Regions from separate parts of the Sediminibacillus dalangtanensis genome, predicted to be linked through region 1. Evidence: riboswitches for the same ligand, from Rfam matches in the RefSeq annotation. Region 1 holds a riboswitch; each other region holds the start of a gene.
What was found. Region 1 has a riboswitch for S-adenosylmethionine ahead of ERJ70_RS18160 (LLM class flavin-dependent oxidoreductase). Riboswitches for the same ligand answer to the same signal wherever they lie in the genome.
Positions count from the first base shown of each region.

Region 2: it holds a riboswitch for S-adenosylmethionine, as region 1 does, so the genes downstream of both, ERJ70_RS13580 (methionine ABC transporter ATP-binding protein) here and ERJ70_RS18160 (LLM class flavin-dependent oxidoreductase) in region 1, are expected to answer to the same signal.
Region 3: it holds a riboswitch for S-adenosylmethionine, as region 1 does, so the genes downstream of both, metK (methionine adenosyltransferase) here and ERJ70_RS18160 (LLM class flavin-dependent oxidoreductase) in region 1, are expected to answer to the same signal.

Region 1 is NZ_CP046956.1:3,715,177-3,720,329, forward strand. It holds gene ERJ70_RS18155 (ATP-grasp domain-containing protein) at 779-1,738, opposite strand; gene ERJ70_RS18160 (LLM class flavin-dependent oxidoreductase) at 1,800-2,849, opposite strand; SAM riboswitch class I at 2,970-3,077, opposite strand; gene helD (RNA polymerase recycling motor HelD) at 3,826-5,153, opposite strand, start outside.
Region 2 is NZ_CP046956.1:2,699,773-2,704,925, forward strand. It holds gene ERJ70_RS13565 (YuzK family famiily protein) at 135-275, opposite strand; gene ERJ70_RS13570 (MetQ/NlpA family ABC transporter substrate-binding protein) at 519-1,376, opposite strand; gene ERJ70_RS13575 (methionine ABC transporter permease) at 1,472-2,140, opposite strand; gene ERJ70_RS13580 (methionine ABC transporter ATP-binding protein) at 2,130-3,155, opposite strand; SAM riboswitch class I at 3,272-3,385, opposite strand; gene ERJ70_RS13585 (TlpA family protein disulfide reductase) at 3,555-3,971, shown strand; gene ERJ70_RS13590 (hypothetical protein) at 3,968-4,294, opposite strand; gene ERJ70_RS13595 (thioredoxin family protein) at 4,845-5,150, opposite strand.
Region 3 is NZ_CP046956.1:2,617,813-2,622,965, reverse strand. It holds gene pckA (phosphoenolpyruvate carboxykinase (ATP)) at 1-543, opposite strand, end outside; gene ERJ70_RS13165 (thiol-disulfide oxidoreductase DCC family protein) at 719-1,105, shown strand; SAM riboswitch class I at 1,188-1,293, shown strand; gene metK (methionine adenosyltransferase) at 1,506-2,705, shown strand; gene ERJ70_RS13155 (hypothetical protein) at 2,747-3,007, shown strand; gene ERJ70_RS13150 (sigma-70 family RNA polymerase sigma factor) at 3,129-3,662, shown strand; gene ERJ70_RS13145 (LCP family glycopolymer transferase) at 3,646-4,524, shown strand; gene ERJ70_RS13140 (hypothetical protein) at 4,704-4,973, shown strand; gene asnB (asparagine synthase (glutamine-hydrolyzing)) at 5,153-5,153, shown strand, end outside.

The sequences.
Region 1 (5,153 bases):
ATTGCAGACCATTGGATGGGAAATTATTCTGCTATAGAATTTATGATCATACCATTTAAAAATCGAATAATTTTCAAGTCCGAAAACCATCGGCTTGCTCTCTGAATTTTTTGCTGTGTCTAAAGTGTCTTTTTCATTCGATTTTTACTGCTAAAGGAAAACGGTCCACGTCCTTTCTTAGTTTGCCAAAGATATTAAATATTATAGGGTTTCTTTCAAACATTCGTCAAATATAATAAACAGGACAAAGGCGCAAGCGCCTGTTTAAAGGAGTACAGGCTAGAGCCGCCACGTCCTGTGGCAACGCCTGCATGACCCACATCGTCGGGGCCTCCGACAAGCTTAAGAACAGCCTCGGCGTGGCGCTTTTTGCCACACAGAGGGTGGGCTTAAGACCTCGAGGGGGTAGGCGCTGGAGCTGGACGTGGCTGGTTCAGCCAATAATTTTCCACAGACAGTCAAATTTATCATTTCCTATACAGGACAAAAGGGGTTATCCGAGAAACGATGGATAACCCCTTTCAGATTCTAGAGAAACCGTGATCTTTCTTATCCCTCTAAGGCCCCGAGAATAAATTTGTGAAGCTAAATGTTCTTATGAAAATTGAAAGACAGGATTATTTTGGGTCTTTAAAGATTATTCATCCTGGCAAAATTTCTCAAATCAGAATGGATGAGCCGTAGCATTCAGCCAAAGCCTTCTCCCGCCTGTTTATAATCATAAAGATAGATGCAAGAAAACACCCCTGGGTGGAATATAACCAATTCATGCTGCTATTTAGATAGAAACAGCGTTTTTCTGTTGCACTGCTTCCAACTCCCGCTTCAAAAACCTTGCCATTTCCAGCATGCCATACTTGTCTGCTTTGGCTTCTGCTTCGGAATTATAATTGGTGTTTGTATTGACGTCATAAGTGAAAAGCTCTCCATCTTGATTGAAAATGAACTCAATCCCTGCCACCCGGATACCATTGTCCGCCAGGAATTGTTCATACTTTTCAATAATCGGCTCGTTGAAATTCTCCACAATGCGGAACTTTGATTGATCCTCCGGTTGTTCTCCCACTGGGCAGAACAAGTCATCGATTGTGCAGGCATCTGCAGGACATAATTCGAATCCTTCCGACGTATCGACCTGAACAGCGTATAGAAACTTTCCGTCGATGAATTCACAGCGGGTAATATATGGCTCGGGTGCCTGTATATATTCCTGAACAAGGGTGATGCCATCGACCGGCTCATCAAAATCGGGGCCATCCAAGTACTCCTTCAATCCGTCGATGGTATGGAACAACTGAACTCCCAACCCTTTTCCTGCCCTGTTGTGTTTCGTGATGAATGATGCTGCATTGAGTTTTTCAGCCGCATCCACAATCTGCTCCTTGCCGACAGCTGCCAGCGTTTTCGGAGTACGGATTCCCGCTTCATTCAACGCCATATACTGATTGACCTTGCTCAATTCAAGTCGAAGTGCACTGCTGCCATTGATCACCGTGCGCCCGTGTCGCTCCAGCCATGCTAAAACCGCCTCCGTCAATTCAGGGGCATATCGATGATCTCTTGTATGGGATGAAGCACTAATCCGGCTATAAAAGATCCCTTCGGGTGGTTCTTCTGTTAAATCGACCATCCCCTGGTCTAAAAACCATTCTTCATAAGGAACCTCCAGCTCCTCCAATCGTTTGGTCAGGTGTTCGGTCCACTCACTGTTTTCATGGATTACATATACTTTGCTCATTCTGCCGTCTCCTCTCCTTGGTGTGGTTTCGTTTCAAGTTATTTAAATAACTGGCGTCTTTTTATTTAAATAACTGGCGTCTTTTTTCCTCCACAAGCGGCATCACTTGTTCTGAAAAACGTTTCATCTCTTCAAGTTGCGGGGAAAACTGCAATAACAGTAAATCCAATCCTGCTTCTTCATATGCCGCGATCCGTTCCGCAATTTGTTCCGGTGTACCAATTAAATTTGGACGAAGACCCCGATTCGAAACCGAGTAATCGTTCCGTTTCACCTGCTGCTCCAGCTGTGACTTGCTGATAAAATCCTGGTAACCGGCATATCCAGCCGTATCCTTCACATCGGTAATTCGTCTCCATTCTTCCAGTGCTTCTTCCTCAGTGTCTCGGCAAATTACATAAGCCGCCATACCAAACGAGTGGAATGCTGGCTGGCCGGCTTCTTCCCGCCGAACCTTCATTTCCGCTATCTTGCTTGCAATTTCATCGACCGTGCCTCCGTGCATGACATAAGCGTCACAGGAATCGACAATCGCCTGTTTGCCACGGTCGCTTTCGCCTCCCGCATACACAGTCGGATAAGGTTTTTGAACCGGCTTGGGAGCCAGCTTGGCATTGTTCACTTCATAATAGTTGCCATGGTAAGAGAATGTCTCTTCCTGCCACATCCCTTTTAACACATCCAGAAATTCTTCTGTCCGGTCATACCGCTCATCGTGAGCGGTAAACGCTCCACCATATTGTTTCGCTTCTTCTTCCCACCACGCTGAGACAACGTTCAGTGTGAACCGGCCGTTACTGATATGATCAATGTTCGCTGCCATTTTTGCTGCTACAGCAGGATTGTGGAACCCGGGACGTACCGCGGTCATGATTTCAATTTTTTCCGTCACTGCTGCCAGTCCGGCTGCTGTCGACCATGCTTCCAGGGAATCGGCATCGATTCCTTTTATGTCGTTTAAATATAACTCAGCAATCAGCGTGGTATCATAGCCCCATTTTTCTGCTGACTGAATCACTTGTTTGGCATAATCAAAGGTTGGGGGCATCTGTTCATCCTCTACGTTTCGCAACCATCCGCCGAAAATCGGCAGCCAAAATCCATACTTCATGTTATCTCTCCCCTGCCTGAATACTAATGATTTTTTGTTTCCGAATAAGACCTTAGTCGAAACCGAGTGTTATAAAAAAGCCTTCTCCCGGAGAGGAAGAAGGCTTTTTTGTCAATCTGCTTCTTATCTCTCAGAGTACATTTACTCTGCAGGATTTGGCACCTTCCTGAATTATCAGTGGGTTGCCGGGCTTCATCGGGCCTTTCCCTCCGCCTCTCTTCATAAGAATCGTTATTCGGTTGAAGTAATCTTATCAAATAACTCGGGTTAATTGCAACTGGTTGATTTCCCTAATTACATTGATTTTGTTTTTCATAAAACCTATAAACTGTGAATTAACTTGAATGTGTCTTCCTGACATCCGGCCTTTATTTAGGTTGGAGAACAGCGCTGAGGAAATACCCTACGCTTTCCGCGGGCGGCTGGTGAGCTTCCTCGAGCTAACGCTCTGCGGGATCTCTCCGAGGCCTTTGCTCCCGCAGGAGTCTCCGGGTATTTCCTCAGCTAGGAATAGCTTCCTGTTTTTAAGCGAGTATACTAGACATATTTTTCTTCATTCAATAGCATGAAACATCTTATCAAAAGACATTTCTAGGAAAACAAGCAGAAAGACCGAGAGAAGAGGAAAAGACGTACATATCCTCACAAGCGTTTTATTAAGAGGTTTAATGCCTGCGATAATCAGCAAACTTCTTAGCGCAGGTAGCATACGAAGACTCCAGCGGGAACAGCGCGAGCTGAAGATCCACTTGGTAAAGCGGTTTTCTTTACCAAGTTAGCTGAAGCCGTGTCCGCGGAAAGCGAAGTATGCTACCGAAGCGGTGGGTAACACGCTTTTTGAATAGGCAACGGAGCTTCCCATTAAAGTTACTGCATAGTTTCTATCAACTCTCAAGACGAAACAATAAAGTCTAGGAAAAGTGTGCTTGTTTTGGCTGACGCCCAATTCGGACGGAAATGGTTAGATTTCTCTTGCCTAAGCCCTGTCATACAAGTCTTCCGGTAGCTGTTGCAAAAAGGCGGACACTGGACCGATCGAGAACACAGCCAGTTCATGCATCGCCCTCGTACATGCCGTGTAAAGCAAATTCCGCTCCAGTTCCCGGTAATATTGAGCAGCGGAAGCATTATAGATAATCGCCGCATCAAACTCAATTCCTTTTGCCAGATAAGCAGGTATCACAAGCAGCCCTTTTTGAAAGGTGTGCGTTTCTTCATCCATCAGCTTTGCTTCTGTTTCCTCGCGTAATAATTGATACGCCTCCCGGCTCTCCTCCATCGTTTTGCATATGACAGCGATCGTTTGGTGATTTGCAGCGGTATAGCCTTTTATTGTCTGCAGTAGTTGCTGTTTTAACTTTTGTTTATCAGGTACTTGGGTTAACAATGGCTTTGAACCTTCCCGGTTGAACGGCTCAATGACATCGCCGCCTGGCATAAAGGCTTTGGTAAACTCCACAATTTGCCTCGTGGAACGATAACTTCTTGTCAGGGTGATCCGTTCGTGCTTTGCTTCCAATTCAGAAGAAAGCAGGGTTTCTTCCGTGGAGGCATGCGCATAAATCGCTTGGTTGTAATCCCCTAAAAGCGTCATCCTGCTAAGAGGGAAAACCTCTTGGAAATAAGCAAACTGGAACGGGGAGTAATCCTGGGCTTCGTCGATGAATAAATGCCTGATGGACCGATTCACCTGAAAGCCGACCAGTCGATTATAAAAGTATAAGTATGGTGCAGCTTCTTCCCAGGTTAATTTTCTTTGCTCCAGTAACTCCAGTGATTGCCGGCAAATTGCCGGCCAATTTTCCGGAAGCTTTACTCCATCGACTACTAACTCAGCATCAAACAGCTTGTGAAAAGTTTTTTCCGCATGAAAGAAGCGCCGGCGCTTTATTTTTTGGCGCAACGGCTGGAAGTTATCGTCAATCACCTTTTGACGGAGCAGTTCCTCTTCGCGTACAAAGTCATAATAAGGGTCATCAGAGGATGCGTCCTCTTCCTGTAATTGCTGGTACACCGAAAGAAAGTCTTCTTTTTCTAAAAGCTGTCCTTCTTCCAATACCCAGTCCTCCTGCAGCTGTCCCTTTGCATACTTGTCCACTTGTTTCAATAACCATTTGGCAGTCGCCTCCATCCTATTCGGGAGATTCATCGCCGGATCAAGCCCATAAAAGTATTCCGCTATCAATTTTTTATCGACGATCACCGTTCCACGAAAAGTGACATTCCTGAATTCGATTCCGCCAGTATGCAATCCTTCGATAAACTGATCCATTAATTGTTTATACTGCATTCCCGCCTTGAACG
Region 2 (5,153 bases), 1.0 Mb from region 1:
AGCTAATGCCCAACAACCGTTAACTTCTCGTATTTATGCCCATCGCTCTATCTATAATGTAACATAAATCCCCTGCCGCCAAAAACAAGCAGCAGGGGATTTAGCCTTAATTTTTATTTGTTTCCACCGTTATATTATCGATGGACTTGCCGTTCAACTTCAGCGACAACACGGCGGCTCTGCCGATAGCTGTCTTCTCTTTCTTTTTCAACCTCGAGTCTCTTGTCAAGCTTTCTTCCATACTCCGCATAACCAATTCCATGGTTCTGCTGCATGGCCTTCTCCATCTCTGAGGTATAATTCAGACCTATACCACTGTCTGTGATAATGAATCCTTCCTTTCGGTGTTGTTATATTTTCTAACAATCAAATTGTATCACGGATTCATTACCCTTCCAAAACGGCAAATAAACAGGAAAATACTTTTCTGCACTGCTATGTTCCGCCATACATGGCATAAATCATCCAACTTCAATAATGTTGGGGATTTCTGCTGATTCCGGCTGTTTTCAGAAAAATCAATCTGCCGGAGTAGCTGCTGGGACAATCGCTCCATCATAATTCTCACTGATGAAATTTTGGATTTCTTCTGATTGCAATACTTCAACCAGCTTATTTAGTGCTTCATTATCTTTATCCTCTGAACGGACTACTACCTGATTGACATATGGAGACTCTTCGCCTTCCATAAAAATGGCATCTTCCGTTGGTACTAAGCCCGCTTCTAATGCATAATTGGTGTTGATCGCAACTAGTGTATCTTCTTCTGACTCATACATTTCAGGTAGCGTAGCAGCATCCACGTCCGGTGAAAAAGTCAAATTCTTTGGATTTTCCACAATGTCGTCCGTTGTGGCACTAACTTTGTCTACACTTTCATCCAGTTTAATCAAGCCGTTTGCTTCAAACAGGCTGAGAATACGTCCATGGTCGGCTACAGAACGGCTGATGATCACTTCTGTTCCTTCTGGTATCTCATCGATGCTGGAGATGTTCTTGGAGTATACACCCATCGGCTCGACATGAACACCGCCTAGGCTGACAAAGTCATATCCGAATTCGTTAATCTGATCTTGCAAATATGGCTTATGCTGAAAATAGTTGGCATCGATTTCGCCATCCTCTAAATCCTGGTTAGGTAAGACATAGTCCTGGTATTCTTCAATCGTAAGGGTAACACCTTGCTCTTCCAGCAATGGTTTTGCTTGTTCCAATATTTCTGCGTGAGGCGTACTGGATGCCCCTACTTTGATTTCTGCTGTTTCGCTTCCCTCACCAGATGTACTTTCACCCGATTCACCTTCATCCGAGCTGCCGCAAGCAGCCAACACTGCAAGGATTGCAGCAGTTAGTAACAAAAATAAGTACTTTTTCATGAGTTCATTTCTCCTTTTTTGGTTATAATTTTGACCATTTCCACCTGCGGTATTGCTACGTTCCGCTACAGGATAACTGTATAATGGAAATTGCCTTATCTTTTATCTAATTTATTTGCGATATAATCGCCGATAAATTGAAAAATAAATACAATTATTACGATTAATACGGTACAGACAAACACCACGTCAAAATCGTGCCGTTGAAAACCGTAAAAGTACGCAAAGTCCCCAAGTCCCCCGGCGCCAATCACTCCGGCAACAGCCGTATAACCGATTAAAGCAATTGCTGTTACGGTAATCCCGGATACCAGAGCAGGTATTGATTCCGGAATCAGAACCTTGAAAATGATCGTGTGCGTTTTTGCTCCCATCGCTTTTGCAGCTTCCACTACACCTTTATCTACTTCCTTCAGGCCGATTTCCACCAACCTTGCATAGAACGGTGCAGAACCGATAATCAATGCGGGCAAAGCCGCTTTCGGACCACGAATCGTGCCGATAAGAAAATCCGTGAACGGGAAAAGCAATAAAATTAAAATAATAAAAGGAATTGCCCGAAAAATATTAACTAGTCCCGCAGCCAGGAAGTTCAGTATTTTATTCTGCCACAAACCACCTTTGGCTGTAAGAAATAACAGAAGTCCCAGCAAGATTCCCAGAACGACCGTTCCTGCGAGAGATATCAATGTCATATAGAATGTTTCACCGATCGCTGTCCAAATATCCTCCATTTTCACGTTTGGAAAAAGTTCACTCAGCATCTGCATCCACCTCCACTTCAACAGAGGTAGTTTTAATAAAGGCAATCGCTCTTGCTATCTCCTCGTCAGAGCCATCCATATGGACAAACAAGGTTCCATATGCCCCTTTTTGTGTTTGAGTTATTTTACCCTGAAGAATATTGACAGCCACATCAAACTGCTTTGACACCTGGCTTATCAACGCCTGATTGGTTGTTTCCCCAACAAAATGAAGCCTGGCGACTTTCCCGCTCTGATAATTTTCCAGTAAATGGAGCGACTCTTCTTGATCCTTGTCCCCCATGACCTGCTCCACAAACCGCTTGGTTACCGGCTGTTGCGGATGCAGAAAAACATCCAACACATCGCCTTGCTCTGCTACTCTGCCAGACTCCATCACAGCGACTCGGTGGCAAATCTTGCGAATGACATGCATCTCGTGTGTAATCAAAATAATGGTTAATCCTAATTTTTCATTAATATCCACAAGCAACCGCAAAATGGCATCTGTCGTATCCGGGTCAAGCGCCGATGTGGCTTCATCACATAACAGCACCTTTGGATTATTGGCCAACGCTCTGGCAATACCGACCCGCTGTTTTTGCCCCCCGCTTAATTGGGAAGGATAGGCATCCTCTCTTCCTTTAAGTCCGACTAATTCTATCAGTTCATCTACCCTGGCTCTCCTTTTTCCCTTCGGAATACCTGCTATTTCCAGAGGAAAAGCAATATTGTCACGAACGGTACGGGACCAGAGTAAGTTGAAATGTTGAAAAATCATTCCTATTTCCTGGCGTGATTTACGCAGCTGTTGCTTTCTCATTGCGGAAATTTCTTTCCCATCAATATAGATTTGTCCTTCAGTCGGATCTTCCAGCCGATTAAGCAGTCGGATGAAGGTGCTTTTACCAGCACCGCTGTAGCCGATCACTCCGAATATTTCACCTTTGCTTACTTCCAAGTTGAGATTATCGACAGCGAGGACATCCTGATGCTTGGCCGGATAAACTTTTTTCAAGCCTTTAATTGTGATCAACTTTCTTCCTCCTCAGCAGTACTTGCCGAACTACCTAATATATCTTTAGCGGGCATTAAAAAACGCCTTTCCGTTCACAAGAGAACAGAAAGACGCAGTAATACTACTTTCACGTTCTCTCATCTGCCAAAGCTCGTTGCTTCGCAGGAATTGGCACCATTTTAACCAGTAAACTGGTTAACGGTTGCCGGGCTTCAAAGGGCCAGTCCCTCCACCTCTCTTGATAAGAGATTGCTATATTTAATTAGGTCGTTCCTTAAGCGCTAAATAGGATTTTAGCATCAGGACAGTAGGGTGTCAAGCTAATTCATTAATAAGAAGTGCAATAATCGTTTTCCAATTTCAGGTATGATAGGATGATGAATGAGAATAACATACAGAGAAGTAAGGAGTGGTGGGATGAAAGCCCCGATTTTTGAGCTTCCGATATTGAATTCGGACAAGACCTATCAACTGAAAAAAGATCTAGGCAAGGTTATCGTGCTTACCTTCTGGGCATCCTGGTGCCCTGACTGTGCAGCAGATTTACCCAAAAAGGAACAGCTATATAAAACCATCAATAAAAAGGATGTAGAAATGCTGACTATAAATGTGACCGGGAGAGAGCGTTCGCCGGATGAAGCAGAGGCATTTCATAAGAATTTTCTGCAGCAGCCCACCTTGGCCGATGAAGGGACAAACGTTTACGATATGTACCGCTGTCAAGGAGTTCCCACTACTGTCATCATTGACAAGCAGGGCAATATTGCGGATAAGTTTGGTGACAAAGCCCCTTTTTTGTCCATCGTCGAAGCACTGGGCAGACAACTTGATTAAGGTAAGTAAAGTAGTGTTTCAAAGAGCAAACAGTCCCTGTACCTTCCCTTCCAGGAGGCAAGGTCAGCAGGAAACGCAGTCAACTTCCGCTCTCCGTTAAACAGTTTCTCCGCTATGTCCTTCTTTACGTCCAGTCGTAAAGATACAGCAGACGAGCTTTGCGGTTCAGCATGTAGTTCAACCATACCAGAATGAATTTCTACCCAAGCAGAGTAATCCTCCACGGTCACAATTATGCCCAAGTTCTTTCGCTCATACAGATGCGACAAATCATCGCGATTTTCCAGGCGTCGTTTCCACTCAACCAAAAGTTGTTCTGACAAATCTACCGCCTCCCTTTTAACAGTAGTTCGCCATCCACTATGTAATTCCTGCAAATAGGAAAGGCACATTGGTTGGAGCGTAAGCATGTGCAATAAAGAGGCCGTGACAAAAGCATGGCCACCAAAGCAAAAAAACGAACGAATCCTAAATACCAATCAAATTCGTTCGGTTATATTTGGATATTCTCTTTTTATCCTGTTGTTTGATGCGTGCTTCGAATCGCTACGGCAAGATACTTCGCTACGTTTTTGTGCTCTGATTTCCTCATGATCAAGGCAAGAATGAACCGTATTCTTCTATTGGCTGATAGGTATCTAAACAGTGAAGAAGACGAAAAATCTCCTGGTTTCCAGGCTGCTTTGCTTTCTATCCGTAACGGCAATAGGCAGAACTAGACAAAACGGTATCCTTTGCCAAGTTAGCTGAAGCCGTGCCCGCTGAAAGCGAAGTACCTTGCCGGAGTGGAAAATTGCACTTTTTTTATGAGAAGGGTAGGCTTTTTGCTCATCAAAAAAACCGAACGAATGGTGAAATCGTTCGGTTTTCATTTTAGTTACGATTCTTTTGTCCTAGGCTCTTTTTATTTCTGTATTTCTGCATCTTTTCTTGAATATGTATCAATGACTGAAAAGCGTAGACTTTTTCCTGCACCCGGCCATTTTCCACTATTAGCAGACAGGGAACACTTTCTACTTGATACGATTGCATGAAACCTGGAAAAAGAGAGGCATTCATTTCATGGAAAAGTGAAACCTCTTCTATTTGTTCTAATACTAATAGCATTTTCTCAGCCATTTTGCATGTCCCGCAAAAAGGTGTATGAATAAACACAAAGCCTTTTGAAAAATCCTTCAATTC
Region 3 (5,153 bases), 1.1 Mb from region 1:
TTCTTCAAAAGAAATAATAATGAAAGCCTCTGAATTGGTGTTATCTCTTTTGGGATTTGCTTTGAAAGTGGGAGCGGAAATGACAGTGAACGCATTATGTTTACCGGCAGTCTCTTTGTCTTCCCGGATAAAAAGCTGTCGGGCAAACAAGTTATGCCAGGCAAATTCGGTGATGACTTCAATCGGAAGTCGGTAGTCTGTATCAGCTCCTGCCCAGCCGGTAAAGCGAAAAAGCGTGTCCTGGGAGCGAAGGTGCTCCATGACGCGTTCATACAAGGCGATAAAGCTGTTTTTATCCATCGGCTTGTTGATAGAACCCCAGTCAACTTGTTCAGCTGCTTCCCCTTCGTTTACAATGAACTTGTCTTTCGGAGAGCGTCCGGTATATTTTCCGGTAGTGACGCTGACGGCCCCATTGGCAGTAATGGTTCCTTCGCCGCGTTTCTCGATGATTTCTACCAGTGCTTCTGTAGAAAGATTGAATTGGCAGTTCTGCAGGATCGTTTTGCCCAATTTAGAAGCGCTTTCATTTGTTGGGTTCACTTGCTCACTTCCTTTGTGTAAATTGATAGCTTGATAACGAATAGTATAACATAATGATTAATATATAACATACTGGTTTACAAAATGAAAGGTGATCGTTAAAATTTCCGCTATTGCTTTATTTTCGTTAAAATAAAGGGAAGGGACTAGTAAAAGCTCAAAAAGGCGGGATAATATGGAACGTAAATCAATTGTACTCTACGATGGCGATTGTTACTTGTGCCGGCAGACAAAACAAGTAATCAAGCTGCTGGACTGGTTTGGCGCTTTTCGATGGCTATCGCTACAGGAATATGAAAAAAGGCAAACCGTTTCGAGTAAACAACGGGAAGTGATAAGGGGAGAAATCCATCTCGTGAAGCCTGATGGGAAAATAAGTACAGGTTACCAAGCTGTTCGATTTATGCTTGTCCGTTGTCCTTTAACTGCACCGCTGGGATTCCTGATGTACCTGCCGTATGCTGAAGTGATAGGAGACCCTCTGTACCGATTGATAGCCAAAAACCGTTATCGTATTTTTAAAAACAAGTGTACCAACGGTGTGTGCAAACTCCCTCAATAGCATAAGTTAATTCCAACCAAAAAGGTGGTAATTTATTGACATTGCCGGCATGTTTCGTTACGATAAAGTGCGAACGGATACTCTCTTATCCAGAGACGGCGGAGGGACAGGCCCGAAGAAACCCGGCAACCATCATGCAGATGAAAAGGTGCCAACCTGATGCAAGGTTTTACCTTGGACGATAAGATGAGAAAGGCCATTTTCCTTTCCTTCTCCTTATTAAGGAAAGGTTTTTTGTTTGATTAGAGGTAAAATACCATGCGCTCATGATTTTATTCGTATAGATGACAAAAAACAGTTTAACGGGAATGGAAATTCACCAGCTTAATGAAATTGTAATAACATACCTAGGAAAGAGCGGTTCCGTATTATTTGATGAAATGAAGGAGGATTTAGCAGAATGACTGCAAATCGTCGATTATTCACCTCAGAATCGGTTACAGAAGGACACCCCGATAAAATTTGTGATCAGATTTCTGACGCCATTTTAGATGAAATTTTGGCAAGTGATCCAGATGCTCGTGTGGCATGCGAGACAACTGTTACTACCGGTCTGGTTTTAGTATCGGGGGAAATCACTACCACTACTTATGTTGATATTCCAAGCATTGTTCGTAAGACAGTGAAAAATATTGGGTACACGAGAGCGAAGTATGGCTTTGATGCGGAAACTTGCGCTGTCCTGACCGCGATCGATGAACAGTCCCCTGATATTGCGGGGGGCGTGGATCAGGCTTTGGAAGCACGCGAAGATACAAGCTACGATGAAGAAATCGAAGCAATCGGTGCTGGTGACCAGGGTCTGATGTTCGGGTACGCAAATAATGAAACGCCAGAGCTAATGCCGCTGCCTATTTCACTCGCCCATAAAATAAGTAAGCGTCTGTCAGATGTCAGAAAGGAAAACATTCTGCCTTACTTGCGCCCGGATGGAAAAACCCAGGTGACAGTAGAATATGATGAAAATGACAAACCAGTAAGAGTGGATACCATCGTCATTTCCACCCAGCATCATCCGGAAATCGAGCTCAAACAAATTCAACAGGACATTAAAGAATTTGTCATTAAGCCGATTGTGCCGGAAGCGTTTCTGGATGAGAAAACAAAGTATTTCATCAATCCAACAGGCAGGTTTGTAATCGGTGGTCCACAAGGGGACGCCGGCTTGACAGGAAGAAAAATCATTGTTGATACTTACGGGGGATACGCCCGTCATGGAGGCGGCGCATTCAGCGGAAAGGACGCCACCAAAGTGGACCGCTCGGCTGCATATGCGGCACGATATGTTGCGAAAAACATTGTGGCAGCGGAACTAGCCGAGTCCTGTGAAGTCCAGCTTGCTTACGCCATTGGTGTGGCAGAACCAGTATCCATATCGATTAACACCTTCGGTACAGGGAAAGTAACGGAAAATGAATTAGTAAAAGCTGTGAGGGAATTATTTGACCTTCGTCCAGCAGGTATTATCAAGATGCTTGATTTGAAACGTCCTATTTATCAAAACACAGCTGCGTACGGACACTTTGGCAGAACCGATATCGAATTTCCTTGGGAAAAGACCGATAAGGTAAACAGTTTGAATGAATTTTTGAACCAGTAAATGTAACAATAGCATAGTTGAAAAGGGTAAAAAACCGAACGATGATTCGAAATTTTAATTATTCGATCTCGTTCGGTTTTTTTATTTTTATTTTAACCTGTGAAGTAACCAATTTCTCTTTTGAATCAATGGTGGTAAACATTCCGGTCCGGCAAGGTGCTTTGCTTAAGCTTGTCGGAGGACCAAACGATGTGGGTCATGCAAGCGTTGCCACAGGACGTGGCGGCTTTAGCCTGTACTCCTTTGAACAGGCGCTTGCGCTTTTCTTTATTGAGGTGGGTATGATGTTTGTGCATTTTTGATACCACAATCCTTTCTACCGATGAGGAGAGGCAGAAAATTTCTGGTTAATTCCGAAACTAATCGATTTCGGCTATCGTCTATAGGTGGAGTTAGCAAAGAAAGGTGGAAAAGAGGGGAGTTATGGAAAAAGGAGAAAAAGAAGATTTCTTAGAAGCGATAATGTTAAAACATGGGGATGATTTGGTAAGATTAGCATTCAATTATGTGAAAGATAAAGAAACTGCTAAAGATATGGTCCAAAATTCTTTCATTAAGTGTTATGAAAACTTGGGTAAATTTCGTTATGATTCAACCATCAAAACATGGTTATACCGGATCACCGTCAATCAATGCAAGGATTATTTAAGGAGTTGGCATTATCGGAAAGTCAAAACCAAAAGTGTGTTTGTGAATGCAATCAAATCTATTTCATCCTTAACAGAAAATGAGGTTATAAAAAAATCAGAATCTGAAGAGATGAAAAGTCTTATGTTCTCTTTGCCCGAAAGCTACAGAGAAGTTATTTATTTATATTATTACAAAGACTTATCCATCCCAGAAATAGCTGAAGTAACTGGTTTGAATCTTAACACCGTTAAAACAAGACTTAGGAGAGGAAAGCAAAGGCTGAAAAATTTACTAGAGGAGGCTGAGGTGTATGGGGAAATTTACTAAGCGAATTTCAAGATATGAAGATGATCATGATTTAACGTTTACGAGAGAAGACAGGATAGAAACACTTAGAAAAATCCATAGGAAACACAAAGGTAACCGAAGGGATTCTTTGTTCTACATTGGTAAACGTTTTGTCGGTCCAATATTAGGCACTTTCATTGCAGTACTTTTATTGATAGGGATTCTTTTACCAAAATTTTATCAAAATGACGGGATAAAACAGCCACTTTCAAACCATGCCTCTGAGCAAGAGCAAGAAAGTACTTCATTTTCCGTCTTACTAATGGGAAAGGATTCAACTGAGAATGATAATATGAGAACGACGGTTCATATTTTATTAACATACAACAGTACGGAGAAAACCATAAAGTTAGTACCGATTCCAAGAGATGCTTATGTGGAAATATATAATGCTGCAGGAGAAAAAAAACATGAGGATAAATTAATGCACGCATATGCTTTTCATTCGTCCCCTGAAGCTGTCTCATCCACAGTCTCAAATCTTTTCGATTTATCTGTTGATTACTATTCCATTTTTTCAGAAGAAGAAATATATGGAGGACTGGAAATAACGGAGGCTGAAAGAAGGGCAAATCATATACAGCTTGGAGATTTACTGGAAGAACAGTTAACCTTTTCGCAGCTAAAAAAGATCGTTGAAGAAAGCGAAACAAATATTCCGAGCGATGTTCTCACCCATTTCAAAATCGAAGAGAGTAATACGGACCCAATAGAGGTGGTTGACTTGGAGAATGGTGTAGAAGAAACTCATATGAATGGTATTTATTATATAAAGATTAAACAAGATACGATAGAAACAACGACCACTAAACTAAAACAGCATATTGGAAACGGATACTAAAGGTCGAGTAACCAGAAATCGAAAAGATAGGATGGGTCTCTGTTCTGAAATTCAATTTCCGCTGTCATTCTGTTTCAACCGCCCGATTGGGCAGGGGGGATGGTTTCATATAATGGCTGTAACCGGCGTATTGAAGAACTTAAGAAATGTTCTAGATGCCAGGCAAAGGAGGTTATTCTTTGAGCCATTTCGAAACGTGCAACAGAAATATTGGGGAAGCCGTCAAAATTACTTGTCAAGATGGCACTGTTCACCGGGGAATCATTGATAGAGTGCACAGGGACCGAGTGTTCATCCGCCCGATTGAAGACAGAGTCGGAGATCCGGGTCCCGGCGGCCCAGGGTTGTTTTTGTATGGACCTGGCTGGGGCTGGGGATACGGTGCTGCCTATGGGATAGCATTCGCTTCTATAGCGGCACTTACCTTGCTTCCTTTTATTTTTTGGTAGAAGAGTAGGAGAAACTGCCGAAAACCCATCCAGGTTTCCGAAGGATATGATGGAAGCCTGCCGGGTCTTTTGGCAGGTTTTTTGTTGATTGCACTTTCTGTCTATTTTTCGGTTAGTATTGAAAATTGGATTGTGCTATAATTAACAAGATGTCAACATATAGAAAGAGAGGCAAGATTA